2 regions of the Microbacterium sp. WCS2018Hpa-23 genome follow, and region 2 is predicted to be linked to the other one. Evidence: predicted binding sites of a transcription regulator. Region 2 holds the regulator's gene; the other holds the start of a gene.
What was found. The regulator LexA, encoded in region 2, represses DNA repair genes until DNA is damaged. The targets are predictions, from matches to a motif close to TCGAACANNTGTTCGA.

Region 1 (9,933 bases), on a different contig from region 2:
CGGCGTCGGGCTCCTCAGCGAGCGATGCCTGGCCGTCGGCGATCGCGGCGGAGCGCACGACGCGGAGGACGCCGTCTGCCCCGATGCCGAAGTGTCGGTCGCACAGCACGGAGACCTGCTCAGCGCTCAGATCGAGAGCGCCGTCGGGGTCGGCGATGATGACGAAATCGTTGCCCGTGCCGTGTCCTTTGGTGAATGCGACCATTCGACCAGTCTAGAGATCCCGGCTATGCGTCGACGATCAGACGCTTTCCCGTGTTCGATACCGAGAACCGCTCGTACCCGAGGGCGTCGTACAGACCCAGCACGGTGTCGTTGCCCTCGCGGACCATGAGCTGCACCTTGGGGCACCCCAGCGCGAGAAGAAGTCGCTCGGCCTCGCAGACGAGCGCGCGGGCGATCCCCCGGTGCCGGTGCGATGTGGCAGTCGCCAGGTAGTACAGCCACCCGCGATGGCCGTCGTATCCGGCCATGACCGACCCGACGATCGTCGGCTCGTCCTTGCCTGACGAAGAATCTTCGACCACGAGGAAGAGATCGGGCTGCACCGTGAGCTTGCGCTCGATGTCGAGTCGCGGGTCGTTCCACGGACGGGTGAGCCCCGCCTCGTCCCACAGTGCGACCACCGATTCCGTGTCGCCGCGATCGAACGCCCGCACCGCCCAGCTCATGCCTGCAATTCTAGGATCGATGCCGCATCAGCCACGCACCACGCGATATCGTCCGCACATGAAGTTGCGGTTGCGCGCGACGTCGATGAGTTCGAGATCTACGGGTCTCGGAAGGAGCGGCGCCCCGGACCCGAGTGTGACCGGTGCGTACTGCACCCACACCTCGTCGAGCAGGCCCGCATCCGCGAACTGCCCCGCCAGGTCTCCCCCACCGACGACCCAGAGATCCTTGCCGTCCGCCGCGTCGACCATCTCGCCGTGGACATCCGCGACGTCGCCCTGTGCGATGCGGATCGCGGCGCCCTCCGGCACATCGAGGGCACGGTGCGTGAAGACCCAGGTGGGCTGCGTGTACCCCCAACGCCCGTCTTCGTGTCGCATGACCCACTCGTAGGTCGACGCACCCATCGCGAGAGCGCCGATCGTCTTCTCGAATGCTGCGTAGGCCATCGGGCCGTCGTGGTCGATGTCCTGCTTCAGGAGCCAGTCGAGCGAATGCTGGTCGGTCGCGATGAAGCCGTCGAGGCTGCTTGCCGTGTAGAAGTGAGTGGCCATGCTTTCACCCTCTCATCGACCACCGACATCGAGCATTGGTTGCGGACGTGGCGGCGCACGCACATCACGTCGCGAGGAGCGCGGCGGCGTCGACAGGCGGTTCGTGCCAGGTCAGTCCGGGGTAGCGCTTGAACCACGACACCTGGCGGCGGGCGTACCGGCGCGTGAGTGCTTGCGTCTCCTCTATCGCCTCGGCACGGGTCAGTCGCCCGTCGAGTTCTCCGAGAGCTTGGGCATATCCGATCGCCCGCGGAGCCGTCGCACCACGTTCGAGCCCCTGCTCACGCAGCGCCCTCACCTCGTCGACGAGCCCGACCTCCCACATCCTGTCCACTCGAGCGTCGAGTCGGTCGACCAGGGCGCCGCGGTCCACGTGCAGACCGATCAGTCGCGTGTCGGTCTGCCAGAGAGAAGGCTGCTCGGGCAGCGCAGCGCCGTGTGTCGCGCTCCCCTGTTCAAGGACTTCGAGCGCGCGGATGACGCGCCGGCCGTTCCGAGGATCCACCTTCGAGGCTGCTGCGGGGTCGAGGGTTCTGAGCCGCTCGAGCAGAGAACCGATGCCGTCGGTCGCGAGCTCTCGCTCGAGGCGCTCGCGGATAACCGGGTCGCGCGGGGGGAATGCGAAGTCGAAGACGATGCTGGAGACGTAGAGACCCGAGCCGCCGACGAGGATCGCATCCCCACCGCGCTCCTGGATGCCCGTGACAGCGGCGCGGGCGAGAGGCTGGTACCAGGCCACCGCGGCGTCCTCGTCGACCTCGCGGACGTCGAAGAGGTGGTGCGGGATCCCTCTTCGGTCACTCGGCGCGAGCTTCGCCGTACCGATGTCCATGCCGCGGTAGAGCTGCATGGCGTCCGCGTTCACGATCTCCGCGGGGTTGCCTCTCTCGCGCAGCGTCTCGGCCAGGTCGAGAGCGAGGTCACTCTTGCCCGTTCCCGTCGCGCCGACGATGGCCCACAGGCGTGGCGATCGACGAACTCCACGCGCCTCCGACACGCTCATACGAGGAGCTGCGGTCACACGCCGACGCGAAGCGTCGGCAGGCCGAGGGAGACAGCGCGGAGGCCGTCTCCGGTGCTCGGGGCAGGAACAGCGCACGAATCCGCCTGCGCCCGATCCCAGGCGTCTCCGCCGCGGGTACGGCGGATCCGCAGGGGCGCTCCGGTCGGATCGTCCGCGAGAAGGTGGAAAGGTGCGGCGTGGGTGATCGTCACCGAGACCACGTCACCAGGGCGCGGCACCGCCGAGCCTGCAGTGACCTCGAAGTGGACGAGGCGGTTGTCCTCGCCACGACCGGTGAGGCGGTGTGTCTCGGCATCCTTCTTGCCCTCGCCCGTCGAGACCAGCACCTCGACCTCGCGGCCCACCTGCTTCTGGTTCTCCTCGAGGGAGATCTGATCCTGGAGCGCCATGAGGCGGTTGTACCGCTCCTGCACGACGGCCTTGGGGACCTGGTCCTCCATCGTCGCCGCCGGCGTGCCCTCGCGGATCGAGTACTGGAAGGTGAACGCGCTCGAGAAGCGAGCCTTCTCGACGACACGCATCGTGTCCTCGAAGTCCTCGTCGGTCTCGCCGGGGAACCCGACGATGATGTCCGTGGTGATCGCGGCGTTCGGGATGCGGTCGCGCACCCGGTCGAGAATCCCGAGGAACTTCTCACTCCGGTAGGAGCGGCGCATCGCCTTGAGGATCCTGTCGCTGCCGGACTGTAGTGGCATGTGCAGCTGAGGCATGACGTTGGAGGTCTCAGCCATCGCGTCGATCACATCGTCGGTGAAGGCCGCGGGGTGTGGGCTCGTGAAGCGGATACGCTCCAGTCCGGCAATCTCGCCCGCGGCGCGGAGCAGCTTTCCGAACGCCTGTCGGTCGCCGAACTCGACTCCATAGGAATTGACGTTCTGTCCGAGCAGCGTGACCTCGATGGCGCCGTCTTCGACGAGCAAGCGGATCTCGTTCAGGATGTCGCCGGGGCGGCGATCCTTCTCCTTGCCTCGGAGGCTGGGCACGATGCAGAAGGTGCACGTGTTGTTGCACCCAACCGAGATGGAGACCCAGCCGCTGTGCGCAGAATCCCGCTTGGTCGGGAGAGTCGAGGGGAACACTTCGAGCGATTCGAGGATCTCGAGCTCGGCATCGCCGTTATGACGCGCGCGCTCGAGGAGCCCCGGAAGGGAGCCCATGTTGTGGGTGCCGAAGACGACATCGACCCAAGGGGCCTTGTCGAGCACGGCCTGCTTGTCCATCTGGGCGAGGCATCCGCCGACGGCGATCTGCATGCCGTCTTTGCGGCGTTTGACCCCTGCGAGCTGACCGAGGGTGCCGTAGAGCTTTCCCGAGGCGTTGTCTCGCACCGCGCACGTGTTGATGATCACGACATCGGCCTCGTCGCCCGCTGCGGCGCGGACGTAGCCTGCGCTCTCGAGTGACCCAGACAGCCGTTCGGAATCGTGGACGTTCATCTGGCATCCGAAGGTGCGCACCTCGTAGGAGCGGCTGCGTCCGTCGGCGTCGATTGCTGCCGACGACGAACTGATGATCGTCGGCTCACTGCGCGGGATAGTCATGGTTCCACCATTCTACGAGCGCATCCGGCCACGGTCAGCGGCGAAGCGATGTGTCGCAGAGATCGATGATCAGGCGGTCGGCCTCAGTCGGAGTCCACGAAACGCACACCGGACGTCGGCCTCCCGAACGTTGCCTCCGCGAGAGCGGACTTCGCCGCGGTCATCGCGACCGAGCCGTTGTAACCCCGGCGGGAGAGCTGACCGACAAGGCGCCGCAGCGCTGTGTCACCGTCGAGACGTGACAGCCCCCGCGCCTTGGTGCGCGCATACTCGAGCGCGCGCTCGGCGTCGTCGTCCGGCAGGTCGTCGAGCGCTGCGTCGACCACGTCACGGGGAATTCCCCGCTGCGCGAGAGCCCTGGACAGAGCGACACGGCCCTGCCCCTTTCGCTCGACGCCCGACGTGACGAGCTGACCGGCGAGCAGAGCATCATCCAGATACCCTCTTCGACAGAAATCGTCGAGGATGTCATCTACAGCACCGGAATCGAGACGGGTGCCGTCTTGCTCATACCCTTTGAGAACCATCCGTGCCTCTGAGATCGAGAGCGACCGAGAGCGCAGCTTTCTCACCAGCAGCTCCTCTGCGGCTTCTCGTACGCGTGCCGGGTCGACCCCACCCCCGACGTCACCGTCGAGGTCGCTCTGCGGGTGCAGCGCCCGCAACCGCGGCGCAGACCGTGCCGCCGCTCCGCGCGCCGGATGCCGGTCGCTCGGATCGCGAGAATCGATCGACGCTGCCGGGGTCACGGTTGTCTTCGGCCCGGCGTCACCCCACGTCGAGTTCCACGCCGCGGCGTCATCCGCTGGGGCGGGCCCATCTCCACTGGGTCGCCCAGAGGCTGTGAGCCCGGCATCCGCGGAGGCGTGCCGCTCGAAGCGACCGCCCTCCGGCGACTCGGGCGCCGTTCGCTCCGTCGCGTTCGCCGAGCCTCTGCCGGCCGGACGCTCGCGCGAGGCGTTATGGCCGAACAACGGGATGACGGGGGCGAGCTGATCCCGCCCGCCCCCGTCATCACTCATGGCCCACTCCGATCGCGGAACGACCTCGAACCGTCATGATCACGCCGGGCGACGCTCGGCGAGCTCGTCAGCGGGAGCCTCGACGGCGCCGCCGATCCCGAGCTTCTGCTTGATCTGGGTCTCGATCGCGAGTGCGATGTCCGGGTTCTTGAGCAGGAACGTGCGGGCGTTCTCCTTGCCCTGGCCGAGCTGATCGCCGTCGTAGGTGTACCAGGATCCGGACTTCTTCACGATGCCGTGCTCGACACCGAAGTCGATCAGACTGCCCTCGCGCGAGATGCCGACGCCGTACAGGATGTCGAACTCGGCCTGCTTGAAGGGCGGAGCCATCTTGTTCTTGACGACCTTGACCCTGGTGCGGTTTCCGACCGCGTCGGTGCCGTCTTTCAGCGTCTCGATGCGTCGGATGTCCATGCGGACCGACGCGTAGAACTTCAGCGCCTTTCCGCCGGCGGTCGTCTCCGGCGATCCGAAGAAGACGCCGATCTTCTCGCGCAGCTGGTTGATGAAGATCATCGTGGTGTTCGTCTGGTTGAGCCCACCGGTGAGCTTTCGCAGAGCCTGCGACATGAGTCGAGCCTGCAGACCCACGTGCGAGTCGCCCATCTCGCCCTCGATCTCTGCGCGCGGCACGAGAGCCGCCACGGAGTCGATCACGATCAGGTCGATGGCACCGGAGCGAACGAGCATGTCGGCGATCTCGAGTGCCTGCTCACCCGTGTCGGGCTGCGAGACGAGGAGGGCATCGATGTCGACACCGAGCTTGGCTGCGTAGTCGGGGTCGAGCGCGTGCTCGGCATCGATGAAGGCAGCGATACCACCGGCGCGCTGGGCATTGGCGATCGCGTGCAGTGTGAGAGTCGTCTTACCCGAGGACTCGGGCCCGTAGATCTCGACGATGCGGCCACGCGGGAGGCCACCGACGCCGAGAGCGACGTCGAGGGCGATGGAGCCGGTCGGGATGACCGCGACAGGGGCGCGTTCGTCGCTGCCCAGTCGCATGACGGAACCCTTTCCGAACTGGCGATCGATCTGGGCGAGTGCGGTCTCGAGGGACTTCTCGCGGTCAGCGGGTGATGGCATGACGGGCTCCTTATGCTCGCGTGGTGCCGCCTGTAGGCTGTCGCGGTCCTCCCGGCTGGGCGGAACTCTCCGACAAGGCGTATGGCTCTTCGGCTTGTCTTCACCGTACGAGGCACCTCGGACATTGAGTCGTCAGCACCAGGAATCAGGGAGAACAAGATCTCTGAACCACTTGTGCAGAAGACTACGCCCTTTTCGAACACATCTTCGATGACACGCCGGATCGGCGTGTCGGGAGACTGGACGCGTCGAACGCGTCAAACCCTCACTTCTTGCGGGGTTCGAGGCGCCCGGCGCCATGACGGCGCTCGAGTGGCACGTCCGTCTCTGCGCACAGCGCGAGCCAGATGTCGCGCGGCGGGAGACCGGCATCCAGAGCCTCGTCGGCGGTGCGTCCCGAAAGCTCCGTCAGGACGAGGTCGCTGACGAGAGACGAACCCCGGCCTCCGAATTCCGCGTCTACGGCGCGGAGAAACTCACTGCGACGCATGAAGAGCGGGAACCCTCGACGTTCAGTGGAGCGAGAGCTCGGGCTCGATCGAGGCGACCAGGTCGTCGGGAACGACGTCCGGGAACACCTGGATGCCCTCGAGGACGGAGATACGATCGCCGACCTCGCGCATGATGATCGAGATGGGAACGTCGAGTGCGTCCGCCACGGAAGCGAGGATCTCGCTCGATGCCTCTTTCTGGCCCCGCTCCACCTCACTGAGGTAGCCAAGCGCCACAGAGGCCTTGCTTGCGACCTGCCGGAGCGTACGCCCCTTCTGCAGGCGGAAGTCCCTCAGCACATCGCCGATTTCCTGTCGTACAAGAATCATCGGAACCTCCTCCCAGATCGTCTTCTCGAGGTCTCCCTCGAGGAGACCGCCAGTCTAGTCCTACCGACCTTCACAAAATCTACCTTCGCACGCTGTGCTTTCGGTGTGAGCACATCGATGACAACGGAACTCATCGCCCACCTATTCCCGCACGAGTCGAACGAGCAGGGCGAGCGCGGCGTCGACCGCCTGCGCACGGATCTCGGCGCGATCGCCGGGGAACACGTGAGGCTCGGTGACGGATGCGGTCGGCGTCACGACGGCGATGTGCACGGTGCCGACCGGTTGACCGTCGGGCGACTCCGGTCCGGCGATCCCCGTGGTCGCGACTCCGACGTCGGCACGACGCCCGTCGACACTCACCGCACTGCGGACCCCGTCGGCCATCTGCCGAGCGACCTCGGGGTGCACGGGACCGTGCACTGCGAGAAGGTCAGCATCGACTCCGAGCAGACTGTGCTTCACCGGCGTCGCGTAAGCGACCACCGCACCGAGAAACGACGCGGACGCCCCGGCGACGGAGACGATTTCGGCCGCGACGGCACCGCCGGTCAGCGACTCCGCCACCCCGAGGGTCCATCCGCGGGCGACCAGCTCGTCGAGAGCCTCCGACGCAGCGGTCACGACGGCTGCCGAGAACCTCGCACCTGCGCGACGATGTAGTCGATCCCGCTCGCCACCGTGAGGATCAGCACGACGATCATCAGGAACGCCGTCACGATGATCCAGGGGCCGAGTCCGATGAGCACGTGCAACGGGAGAAGCGCCCAGGAGAGCGCGACTGCCTGCACCGCCGTCTTCACCTTGCCCATCCAGGCCGCCGCGACCACATGCTCCTTCGCGACGATGAGCCGATGGACGGTGATGCCGACCTCACGGATCAGGATCACGATGACCAGCCACCAATTCAGTTCGCCCAGCACCGCAAGACCGACGAAGCCCGCGCCGGTGAGCAATTTGTCGGCGATCGGATCCCAGAGTTTGCCGAAGTCGCTGACGATGTCGTACCTGCGAGCGAGGTAGCCGTCGACCCAATCGGTCGAGATCGCGACGATGAAGAGCACCGCCGCGATCCATCTCATCACCAGGTCGTCGACACCGTACGTTCCGCCGAGGAGGAGCAGGACGAAGAAGATGACCGCGAGCGGGATGCGCGCGACGGTGATCGCGTTGGGAAGCTGCCGGGGAATCGCCATCAGTCGCGCCCCGTCAAGCCCCAGGCGTCTTCGTCGCCGTCTCCGTCGGCCTCGACGACCGGCAGCCCCTGGAACTGGGCTTCGACCGGATCGTGCGGCGTTCCCGCGGCAGTGGCCGACTGAGTGGCCGCCGCCGGCTTCGCCGGGACGTCATCGCCTCGGAGCTTCGCCATGACCTGCGGGAGCTGCTCGGCCGTGGCCAGCACATCGCGTGCCTTCGATCCCTCCGAGGGTCCGACGATCTCGCGCGACTCCAGCAGATCCATCAGTCGACCGGCCTTCGCGAAGCCGACGCGCAGCTTGCGCTGCAGCATCGAGGTCGACCCGAACTGCGACGACACGATCAGCTCGGCGGCAGCGAGGAGGAGCTCGAGGTCGTCTCCGATGTCCTCGTCGACCTCCTTCTTCTTGGCCGGCTCCATCGCTTCCTGCACGTCAGCACGGTAGTCGGGGCGCGCCTGACGGGTCACATGCTTGACGACCGCGTCGATCTCCTTCTCGTCGACCCACGCCCCCTGCAGACGGAACGGCTTCGATGAGCCCATCGGCGAGAAAAGGGCGTCACCCTGACCGATCAGCTTGTCGGCGCCGGGGCTGTCGAGGATCACGCGGCTGTCGGTGACGCTGGTCACCGCGAAAGCGAGCCGTGACGGCACGTTGGCCTTGATGAGACCGGTGACGACGTCGACGCTCGGTCGTTGAGTGGCGAGGACGAGATGGATGCCGGACGCACGAGCCAGCTGCGTGATGCGCACGATCGAATCCTCGACGTCGCGCGGGGCAACCATCATGAGGTCGGCGAGCTCGTCGACGACCACGAGGAGGTACGGGTAGGGCTTGAGCACACGCTCGCTCCCCACCGGCAGCTCGACCTCGCCAGCGCGCACCGCGCGGTTGAAGTCGTCGATGTGACGGAAGCCGAACGACGCGAGGTCGTCGTACCGCATGTCCATCTCCTTCACGACCCATTGCAGCGCCTCGGCCGCCTTCTTCGGGTTCGTGATGATGGGTGTGATCAGGTGCGGAACGCCGGCGTAGCTCGTGAGCTCGACGCGCTTCGGGTCGATGAGGACCATCCGGACGTCCGTCGGGCGTGCCCGCATGAGAAGGCTCGTGATCATCGAGTTCACGAAGCTCGACTTACCGGATCCGGTGGAACCGGCGACGAGCAGGTGGGGCATCTTCGCGAGGTTCGCGATGACGATGTTGCCGCCGACGTCTTTGCCCACGCCGATCGTCATCGGATGGGTGCTCTTGTGCGCAGCCGGAGACCGCAGCACGTCGCCGAGCGCGACCATCTCTTTGTCAGCATTGGGGATCTCGATGCCGATGGCGCTCTTGCCGGGGATCGGCGAGAGGATGCGCACGTCGTTGGACGCGACGGCATAGGCGAAGTTGTTGCTCAGCTGGAGGATCTTCTCGACCTTGACCCCGTGCCCGACCTCGACCTCGTACTGCGTGACTGTCGGACCGCGAGAGAAGCCGGTCACCTTCGCGTCGACCTTGAACTGCGTCAGCACACTCGTGATCTGCTCGATCACCTTGTCCGTGGCCTCGGAGCGGGCAACCGGAGGTGGTCCTTCGACCAGCAACCCAGGCGAGGGCAGGATGTACGGAGCCACAGGCGCCTGAGGGCCCCGCTCCCCCGGTCCGTCGGTTCCGAAGCCGTCGAGTCCTGGCAGCTCGGGAACCTCGCCGGTGTCGGACTCGTCGTCGAGGAGAGCGGTCGTCTGCTGCCCCGCCAGCGACTCCGTCACCGACCGGACGTCGGAGAGCACCTCGGTCGCGGCGTCGTACGGGTCTTCGACGACGACGGCCTGGTCGTAGGCCGGAGTCGGCTCGGAGGTCGTGAGCAGAGCGGTGATGTCGTCGGAGCCGAGAGTCCCCTCGTCGGGGTCCTCTTCACGGCCGGTCTTGTTGCGCCGCCACCAGGGCAGGACATCAGGATCGTCGACCTTGTCGGCCTCGTCGATCGCGGCGGCATCCTTCGTCGGCTTCTCGGTGCGCTCGGCATCGAACA
Region 2 (9,933 bases):
CGCGTCGCGATCGCCAGGGCGCTCGTGAACAGGCCTCAGGTGCTGCTCGCGGACGAGCCCACGGGAAACCTCGACCCGGCGACCTCGGTCGACATCATGCAGTTGCTCGCGCGGATCAACGCCGGCGGCACCACCGTTCTCATGGCCACGCACGAGGCCGCGTTCGTCGATCAGATGCAGCGTCGAGTCATCGAGCTCCGTGACGGCGAGATGGTGCGAGACGAGGTGCACGGCGGATACGGCGACACCTCGAACATCCCCCGTCTCGTCCCCGAAGAGGTTCGGGGAGCCGCGGCAGCCGCAGCTCTCACCGCGGTGCAGGAGGTGCAGCGCCAGACCGCCGACCTGTCGGTCGTGCGTGCTGCGCTCGCGGAGGAGCTCAGCGCACAGCGCAAGGCCGCCGCCGCATCCGCCGACGCCGTGCCCACGGCATCCGAGACTCCTGAGGCGCAGGCCGCTCCCATCGAGCCGCCGATCGCCGACGAGAGGCCCGCGGAAGCGCCGGCATCCGTCGGTCCGCTCACGCATCCGATCCTGCTTCCGCAGGTCGACGTCGCCGAACTCGGGGTCGCCGATCGTCTCGGTCTGTCCGACGACGGCGCCGAGGAAGTGGGGCCGACCTCATGAGAATCGGACTCATCCTCACCGAGGCACTCGGTGGCCTCCGGCGCAACATCTCGATGGTCATCTCCGTCGTTCTCGTCACCTTCGTGTCGCTGACGTTCGTCGGCGCCGCGATCCTCATGCAGGCCCAGATCGGCACGATGCGCGGCTACTGGACCGAGCGCGCTCAGGTCGCTGTCTACATGTGCTCCGACATCTCGGAGCAGAACACGTGCGTCGACGGCGGCGCCTCGGAAGAGCAGGTCAACGCCGTGCGCGCCCAGCTCGACGGCGAGGCGCTCGCACCGCTCATCAGCGAGGTAAGCTACGACTCCAAGGAGGACACGTACGCGAAGCTCGTGGAGCAGCTGGGTGAGGAACAGGCGAGCGTCATCACCCCCGAGCAGGCCTTCGAGGTGTTCTTCGTGACCATGAAGGACCCCGGTCAGTCCCAGGTGATCGCCGAGGCGTTCAACGGCGTGGCGGGCGTGGAACAGGTCACGGACCAGCTCCAGTACCTCGAGCCGCTGTTCTCCGCGTTGACGGTCGCCACGTACATCGCCGTCGGCATCGCCGTGCTCATGCTGATCGCCGCCATCCTCCTGATCGGCACGACCATCAGGCTCTCGGCGTACGCCAGACGCAAGGAGATCGGCATCATGCGCCTGGTCGGCGCCTCGAACCGCTTCATCCAGACGCCGTTCGTGCTCGAGGGCGTGTTCGCCGCGTTCCTCGGCTCTGTGCTCGCGAGCGCCGCCGTGGTCGCGGGTGTGCACTTCGGTGTGAACGGCTATCTGCGAGGGCGGGTCCCGTTCATCACCACCTGGGTGACGATGCAGGATGCCGCGGTCGTCGTGCCCGTACTGATCGGTATCGGCGTGATCCTGGCGGCGCTGTCGGCCGGCTTCGCCATCCGGCGCTGGCTGCGCACCTGACCGCGTCGCCTGCGGGAGCGTCGTCGGTATAGACTGACAGGCTGTCGTGCGCCCGGATCGGGCTCTGGAACCACTGCGCGACGCGGATCAGGAGAGAATCATGCCCAGGGAACGCGGGGAGAAGGTCATCGCGACCAATCGTCGCGCACGTCACGACTACAACATCGAGAAGTCGTACGAGGCGGGGATGGTGCTCACCGGCACCGAGGTGAAGTCGCTGCGACAGGGGCGCGCGAACCTGAGCGACGGATATGCGTTCGTCAAGGGGAACGAGGTCTTCCTCGACTCCGTGCACATACCGGAGTACTCGCAGGGTCACTGGACGAACCATTCCGCGAAGCGCATCCGCAAGCTGCTGCTGCACCGCGAGGAGATCGCGAAGCTGCAGCATGCCGTGTCCGCCGGCGGCTACACCCTGATCCCCCTCAAGCTGTACTTCTCCGACGGGCGCGCCAAGGTCGAGATCGCTCTCGCGAAGGGAAAGCGCGAGTTCGACAAGCGTCAGACCCTGCGCGAACGTCAGGACACGCGTGAGGCCGAGCGGGCGATGCGCCTGCGCAACCGCACCGGAGACTGATCAGCTCGACGGGGTGAATCCGAACGCACGCCCGAGGAACGCGAGCTCGCGCTCGAGGGCGTCCACGATCGTCTCGGTCGAGCGGAACCCGTGTCCCTCGCCCGGGTACAGGACGTACTCGTGATCGATGGCTCGGGCCTCCAGGGCGTCGCGCAGGGCCTCCGACTGCGCCGGCGGCACGACACGGTCGTCCGCGCCCTGCATGATCAGCACTGGCACGTCGATCCGATCGACGTGCGTCAGCGGGGAGCGGTCGACGTACAGCGCCTCGGCCTCGGGCAGCGGGCCGACAAGGCCCTCGATGTAGTGCGCTTCGAAGTCGGGGGAGTGCTCGGCCAGCATCCGGAGGTCCGCGACCCCGTATCGGCTGATCCCCGCGGCGAACGCCCCGCCGCGCACGAGAGCGGAGAGCACCGTCCAGCCACCGGCGGAGCCACCGCGGATCGCGATGCGCGCGGGATCCGCGACACCCGTCTCGGCGAGGCCACGAGCGGCTGCGATCACGTCGTCGACGTCGACCACGCCCCACTCTCCGTCGAGGCGTTCGCGGTACGCGCGCCCGTATCCGGTGGAACCGCCGTAGTTCACATCGAGCACACCGATGCCGCGGCTCGTGTAGAAGGAGATCACGGCCGATGCGGCGCCCGTCACATGCGCCGTGGGGCCGCCGTGGACGAGCACCACGTAGGGAGGAAGCTCTCCTGCCGGAGCCGACGCAGAGGGGTGTGCCGGCGGATGGGCGAACGCGTGTACGGGGCCGTGCACGCCGTCGACGAGAATCGGCGACGCCGGTGGCATCCATCCCGGATCGGTCGGCTCCGCGCCCGCGACGGCGAACACCTCGTCGGAGTCGACGTCGATGCACCATACGCCGGGCGTCGTGGTCGAGCTGTTCCCCGAGAGCAGGACTCGGGATCCCGAGACGTCGTCGACGCTGACATGCCCGTCGGCGGGGACGGCGAGCGTGCGGGCACGTCCGTCCGCGTCGATCACGACCACCTCGTCGCGTCCGTTCGTGCGCACCGCGACGATCCGGCCGTCGTCGATCGGCCGATACCAGCGGTTGCCCAGTACCCACAGGCCGTATCCGGTGTCGGCGTCGACGTCGTCGACACGGACGGCAGGCCGTACGGCGCCGAGAGGGTCCACCTGCACGCGATGCAGCGCCCAGCGACCGGTCGGGTCGTCCGCGTACAGCAGCTCGTCGTCTCCGATCCACTCGGGCTGCAGGGCTGCGCGCGTGGACAGCTCGACGGTGTCGACCCCGTCGGAGATGGCGAGTGTGGCATGCTGCCACGGCATCCGTGCGCTCGTCCACTGCACCCAGGCGATCCGTGACCCGCCGGGTGACAACGCCGGGTGCGCGTAGAAGCCTTCGCCTTCGACGACGGTCGTCACCAGCGACGGCGCCTCGGCCGCGGAGCCGTCGACGGGGATCTCGACGATGCCGCGGCGATGAGGGGCGCTGGCGAGGTCCTCGCGGACGGCGAGCAGACGCCCCTGCTGCAGCCTCAGGCCGCCGTGGGCTGGGCCTTCCTGAGTGAGCGGCTCGGGCTCGTCTCCGCGGCGCATCCGGTGCACCCGCTGAGACTTCGCGTCGACGAAGTAGAGCGTGCCGTCGGCATCCGCGGTCCAGGCTCCGCCGCCGTACTCGTGGACGCGGGAGCGGGCGCTCCAGGGCGCCGGGAGGATCTCGGCGCCGGTCGAGCTGCGCACGGTGAGTCGGCCGCCCTCGGAAGGAACCGACTCACCCCACCAGATCTCGTCGCCGACGAAGGCGGAGCCGTCGATCCTCGGAGATGACGCGGCGATTCGGGCCGCGGAGAAAGGGGATGGCCAGGTACCGAACGGCGATGACATGCCTCGAGCCTAGGCGTGGCTCCTGCATCGCGCGTTCGGATGCTGTCAGACGGCGCGCAGTACCGCGACGATCTTTCCGAGGATGACGGACTCGTCGCCGAGGATGGGCTCGAATGCCGAGTTGCGCGGCAGCAGCCAGGTGTGGCCGTCACGGCGGCGGAGGACCTTGACCGTGGCCTCGCCGTCGAGCATCGCCGCCACGATCTCGCCGTTCTCCGCGCTGCCCTGCGAGCGGACGACGACCCAGTCGCCGTCGCAGATGGCAGCGTCGATCATCGACTCTCCCGAGACCTTGAGCATGAAGAGATCGCCCTTGCCGACGAGCTGGCGGGGGAGCGGGAAGATCTCCTCGACCTGCTGATCGGCGGTGATCGGCACGCCGGCGGCGATCCGGCCGACCAGGGGAACCAGTGCGGCATCGCCCACGGGCGTCGCGACGTCTGCCGGGTTCTCGCCGCTGGTGCCGGGAAGATCGATCAGGACCTCCATGGCACGGGTCTTGCCGGGGTCGCGGCGCAGGTAGCCGCTGAGCTCGAGCTGTCCGAGCTGATGCGTCACGCTCGACAGCGACTTGAGTCCGACCGCGTCTCCGATCTCGCGCATGCTCGGCGGGTAGCCGTACCTGCTGATCGACGTCTGGATGACCTCGAGGATAGCCATCTGCTTGGGGCTCAGGCTCTTCCGGCGACGGGTGCGCGGGACGTCGGCGTCGGTGGCGGAGTTGTCGCTCATGGTGCTCCTCAGGTGTGCGATTCCGGCGTCTCAGTTCGAATGTCGGAGGCCCGTGATGGGGTGTTCGTATCGAAACCGTATCCGAGAATCGGCCAGATGTGGAAGATCTGTTCGAGCGTGTCTCCTGATTCGCGGGTCACTTTTTCGAAGAACGCTTGACAGATGTTCGAATTCGAAGATAACTTCGGAACGTAGCTTCGCATTCACGGCTCCCGGCCGAGCCGCGGATGCGAACGCTACGCCAACTTCACCGCCCACGCGGTAGATGCAGAGGAGCACGACATGAGCACCATCACCTTCAGCGACGCAGCAGTCCTCCCGGCACGTCCGGCGACGAAGCTCCGCCTGACGGTGCGCGGTCGTCGCGTCGTGCTCGCACTGGCCGCAGTCCCGCTCGCGGTGGGCATCGCCTTCGCCGCGCTGAGCGGCGGCAGCGCGATGGCCTCGGGCGAACAGGTCGCGACGGCCTCCTTCGCGACAGTGACCGTGATGCCGGGCGACACGCTCTGGTCGATCGCCGAGGGCATCGCACCCGGTGCAGACCCGCGCGAGGTCATCGGAGACATCACCCGACTGAACCTGCTCCGGGGTGGCGCTCTCCAGATCGGCCAGGAACTGGCGATCCCCGCACAGTACTCGGAATGAGCGATCGGCGGGCCATCGGGCGGGCTTCATTCTCCGTCACCGCGCGCATCTTTGATGTTCACGCCGCCTACCATGGGAAGGGTGACTGCATCACTCGCTGACCTCCCGCTTCGCGACGACCTCCGTGGGCTCACGCCATACGGAGCTCCCCAGGCGCCGCTTCCGATCGCCCTCAACGTCAACGAGAACACGCATCCGGTTCCGGATGCCGTCGCAAGCGACATCCTCGATGACATCGCGGTCGCGCTTCGCGACGTCAACCGCTACCCCGACCGCGAGTTCACCACACTGCGTGAGGGCTTCGCCGAGTACCTCGGTCACGGCCTCGATGCCGGCCAGATCTGGGCGGGCAACGGGTCGAACGAGGTGCTGCAGCACATCCTCCAGGCGTTCGGCGGCCCTGGCCGCACGGCCTTCAGCTTCGCTCCGACCTATTCGATGTATCCGCTGATCTCGCAGGGCACGGGAGCACGGTGGATCGCGGGCACCCGGGAGCCCGACTACACGATCACCCCGGACGAGGCGGCCGCGCAGGTCGCGGAAGTCGACCCCGACGTCATCCTGCTGTGCGCGCCGAACAACCCGACGGGCACGCCGCTCGGCCTCGACGTCGTCGAGGCCGTCTACGAGGCGTCCCGAGGGATCGTCGTGGTCGACGAGGCATACCAGGAGTTCGCGCCACGCGACGCAGCCTCTGCGCTGACCCTGCTCGAGGGGCGCCCGCGTCTCGCGGTCTCCCGCACGATGAGCAAGGCATTCGCGTTCGCGGGCGCCCGCGTGGGCTATCTCGCCGCCGATCCCGCCTTCATCGACGCCCTGCGCCTTGTGCGGCTGCCCTACCACCTGAGTGCGCTGACGCAGGCCGCGGCCGTCGCAGCGCTTCGCAATTCGGACGTGATGCTGGGCATGGTCGAGGAGATCGTCGAGCAGCGCGATCGCATCTCCGCGACCCTCGAGGCGCTCGGCTACACCCCGCACGAGTCATGGTCGAACTTCGTCCTGTTCGGGGGAGTGGCAGAGCCCCAGAAGGTCTGGCAGCAGCTGTACGACCGGGGAGTGCTGATCCGCGACGTCGGGATCCCCGGACACCTCCGCGTCACCGCCGGCACCGAGGCGGAGACCACCGCGTTCCTCGATGCCCTCGCCTCGATAGGATCGGCTTCATGAGCACCCCCGCCCAGAACCCGCGCACCGCCACGCGTGTGCGCAGCACGTCGGAGTCCACCGTCGAGCTCGAGCTGAACCTCGACGGCACCGGTGCGAGCCGCATCGACACGTCGGTGCCGTTTTTCGACCACATGCTGACGGCTTTCGCGAAGCACTCGCTCACCGACCTCACCGTGCGCGCATCGGGTGACACGCAGATCGACGCGCACCACACCGTCGAAGACATCTCGATCGTGCTCGGCCAGGCGATCCGAGAGGCGCTGGGCGACAAGTCGGGGATCTCCCGCTACGGCGACGCCCTCGTCCCGCTCGACGAGGCGCTGGCACAGGCCGTCGTCGACATCTCGGGCCGCCCGTACCTCGTGCACACCGGAGAGCCCGCCGGCTTCGAGCACCACCTCATCGGCGGTCACTTCACGGGCTCGCTCGTGCGGCACTCGTTCGAAGCCATCACGTTCAACGCCGGTCTCACGGTGCATGTGCGTGTGCTCGGCGGGCGCGACCCGCACCACATCGCCGAGGCCGAGTACAAGGCCTTCGCGCGTGCGTTCCGCCAGGCCAAGGCGCTCGACCCGCTGGTCGACGGTATCCCGTCGACGAAGGGTGCGCTGTGAGTGCAGCTCCTCGGGTCGCCGTCTTCGATTACGAGTCCGGCAACGTCCACTCTGCAGTGAAGGCTCTCGTCGCGGCGGGGGCGGATGCCGTGCTCACGCGCGACCGCAAGGAGGCGCTCGAAGCCGACGGCCTCGTGGTTCCGGGCGTCGGCGCCTTCCAGGCCGTTCGTGACGCGCTGCACGCCCATGGCGGTGACGAGATCATCGATCGGCGGCTCGCCGGTGGACGCCCTGTCCTCGGCATCTGCGTCGGCATGCAGGTGCTCTTCTCCCACGGCGTCGAGCGTGGCCACGATTCGGAAGGCCTCGGTGAATGGCCGGGAGCCGTCACCGAGCTGAACGCTCCGGTGCTGCCGCACATGGGCTGGAACACGGTCGAGCCCGGCCCCGACTCGGTGCTCTTCAAGGGGATCGAGAACGAGCGCTTCTACTTCGTGCACTCGTACGCCGCGCAGTCATGGGAGCTCGACGTCATCCCGCCGTTCCCGCAGCCGGTGCTGACGTGGAGCACGTATGGCGATCCGTTCCTCGCAGCGGTAGAGAACGGTCCGCTCTCGGCCACGCAGTTCCACCCCGAGAAGTCCGGCGAGGCCGGTATTCAACTGCTCCGCAACTGGGTCGACAGCCTGCGTTCCTGAGGCAGGACGCGCTGGTCGCTGCGCGTCAGAAACCGCGCGCGACTGCGGCTGCGGCCGACAGCCACGCCTGCTGCGTGGGGGCCGAGAGCGCACGGAGACGCAGGTGTCCGTCGACCATCTCGCGATCGAACGGAATGTCGACGACTTCGCGCGCCAGCGGGCGGTATCCGGCGACCACCTCTGCGACCTCGGCCGACGAGGCCTTCGGGTCGGCCTGACTGACCACGACGACGGATTCGCGCGCGAGGCGGGCCGAGCGCTCGTCGCGGTCCTCGAGCGCTTCGAGAAGGAGCGCTCCCGCCTCGGCGTGGTCGTCACGCGTCGTCGTCGCGACGACGATCTGATCCGCGAGGTCGATCATGCGCAACCACATCGGGTCGGACTCGTCGTTGCCCGAATCGATGATGATCAGTCGGTAGAACTTCGCAGCGACCGCGTGGATCGAATCCACATCCGCCGGGCTGAGACGATTCTCATGAGCGAGCCGGATGGGCTTGGACCGCAGCACGTCGTACTTCTCCTGCGGCTGGTGGTGCACGAAGTGCGCCAGGTCCGCCGACTGGCCCTGGGCGCCGAGCAGACGCTGGGTCTGCGGCAGGAGCTCGAGCAGGGTGCGGTCGTGAGCGCCGGTCTCGGTGCGCCACCCGAGCGTGCCCCGAGTCTGATTGTTGTCCCAAGCCAGCACGCCGGCACCGCCGTATTGGGCGAACACAGCAGACAGCAGCACCGTGGCGGGGGTCTTGCCTGCCCCGCCCTTCCCGTTTACGACGGCGACTGTGCGCGGACCCGGCCAATGGCGGCTGACCTCATGTTCGTCATCGCGCACCGCGCGCTCACGCGCATTGGGGCCGAGAGAGAACCCGACGCGATTGAGGAATCCGCGACCGCCTCGGCGGGCGGGTTCCTCCCGGCGTTCCTCCTGCAGGAAGGAGCGGCGTTCGATTCCCTGTTCCCGCTGGCGGCGACGCGACGAGGCCGCTGCTTCCGCCTGCGCCGGTGCAGTGGTGCCGGGTGCGAGCGTTGCGGGCGGGATCGGCGTCGCTGCCGCCGCGGCTGGAGCCTGTGCCTGTGCCTGTGCCTGTGCCTGTGCCTGTGCCGGTGACTGTGCCGGGGCCGGTGACTGTGCCGGGGCCGGTGACTGTGCCTGGGCCGGAGGCTGCGGTTGTGCGGGAACCGGTGACTGTGACGACTGGATCGCGGTGGGCCGCGTGTCCGGAGCACCCGCGGCCGGTGCAGACGGGATGGTCGCCGGGGGAGCGGAGAAGTTCGGTGCTGCCGCCGCTCCCTCTGGCGCTGCGGTCGAGGGGCGGAGAGGTGCCGTTGCCGGCTGCCCAGGCGGCGCCGGGATCGTCGGCGTGACGGGTACGGCTGCGCCGGGCGTCTGCGGAACCGCGGCGGGGTGGGAGGGCGGAGTGGACGCGGGTGAAGTCGCCGGAGCCGATGCTGCCGGTACAGCGGAAGGTCCTCCCGTGGGTTCCGTACGCACAGGTGCGGGCGGAGCAACGGGAAGCTGCGGCTCGGTGCGCGGGGTCTGCTGAGTGGGGGGAGGCGTCAGAGGAACGGGTCGTCCGGCTTCTGCGGATGCGGGAGTCACCGGTGCAGGTGCAGGTGCAGGTGCAGGTGCAGGTGCATCGGGCTGAGGGAGGGCGGGGGCTGCCGCTGCGGCAGCCGCTGCCGCAGCGCGCGTTCCCGGCACAGGGGTGTTCGACGGCGCACTCGCTGCCGGTGACCGCGGTGGCGTCGGAGCAGACCAGTCGACACCAGCATCATCGTTCGCGGTGCTGGTGTCCGCGGTGCCTGCTGCGGGGGCAGCAGACGGCTGCGAACCGTTCGGGCGCTGCGCGGCATCCTCGTTCGTGCCCTGCGCGTGCTCGACGCCCTCCGGAACCTCGGGAGGCATCGGATTGCCCCGACGAAGGGGTCCGCTTCCCCGCGCTTCCGCATCGCGCACCATGGAACATCTCCTCACCGACCGAACAGGGGCGTCTTCGAGGCTACCGCGTGGTGTCCGTCGTTCTCTGCCGTCATCATTTTGGAGCGGGCGGATGCGCGGGCTAGTGTCGACTCTCGTGCCGACGAATCGGCCCTCCCATCTCACCTGAGGACGTCATGAACGACTTCGCGCAGTCCCCTTCTCTCACTCTGCTCCCCGCTGTCGATGT

Region 1: recA (recombinase RecA) is a predicted target of LexA. The motif match lies at 6,092-6,107, and genes of this name have one in related genera.

The regions. Positions count from the first base shown of each region.
Region 1 covers NZ_JAVTIZ010000001.1:656,582-666,514, reverse strand. Annotated here, with positions in the region: gene dapF (diaminopimelate epimerase) at 1-205, opposite strand, end outside; gene RQG77_RS03080 (GNAT family acetyltransferase) at 228-671, opposite strand; gene RQG77_RS03075 (dihydrofolate reductase family protein) at 699-1,226, opposite strand; gene miaA (tRNA (adenosine(37)-N6)-dimethylallyltransferase MiaA) at 1,291-2,229, opposite strand; gene miaB (tRNA (N6-isopentenyl adenosine(37)-C2)-methylthiotransferase MiaB) at 2,244-3,791, opposite strand; gene RQG77_RS03060 (regulatory protein RecX) at 3,875-4,813, opposite strand; gene recA (recombinase RecA) at 4,853-5,896, opposite strand; gene RQG77_RS03050 (DUF3046 domain-containing protein) at 6,162-6,386, opposite strand; gene RQG77_RS03045 (helix-turn-helix domain-containing protein) at 6,409-6,717, opposite strand; gene RQG77_RS03040 (CinA family protein) at 6,859-7,341, opposite strand; gene pgsA (CDP-diacylglycerol--glycerol-3-phosphate 3-phosphatidyltransferase) at 7,338-7,913, opposite strand; gene RQG77_RS03030 (DNA translocase FtsK) at 7,913-9,933, opposite strand, start outside.
Region 2 covers NZ_JAVTIZ010000011.1:33,556-43,488, reverse strand. Annotated here, with positions in the region: gene ftsE (cell division ATP-binding protein FtsE) at 1-627, shown strand, start outside; gene ftsX (permease-like cell division protein FtsX) at 624-1,538, shown strand; gene smpB (SsrA-binding protein SmpB) at 1,639-2,115, shown strand; gene RQG77_RS17085 (prolyl oligopeptidase family serine peptidase) at 2,116-3,975, opposite strand; gene lexA (transcriptional repressor LexA) at 4,021-4,707, opposite strand; gene RQG77_RS17075 (LysM peptidoglycan-binding domain-containing protein) at 4,990-5,352, shown strand; gene RQG77_RS17070 (histidinol-phosphate transaminase) at 5,425-6,519, shown strand; gene hisB (imidazoleglycerol-phosphate dehydratase HisB) at 6,516-7,133, shown strand; gene hisH (imidazole glycerol phosphate synthase subunit HisH) at 7,130-7,771, shown strand; gene RQG77_RS17055 (AAA family ATPase) at 7,797-8,597, opposite strand; gene priA (bifunctional 1-(5-phosphoribosyl)-5-((5-phosphoribosylamino)methylideneamino)imidazole-4-carboxamide isomerase/phosphoribosylanthranilate isomerase PriA) at 9,881-9,933, shown strand, end outside.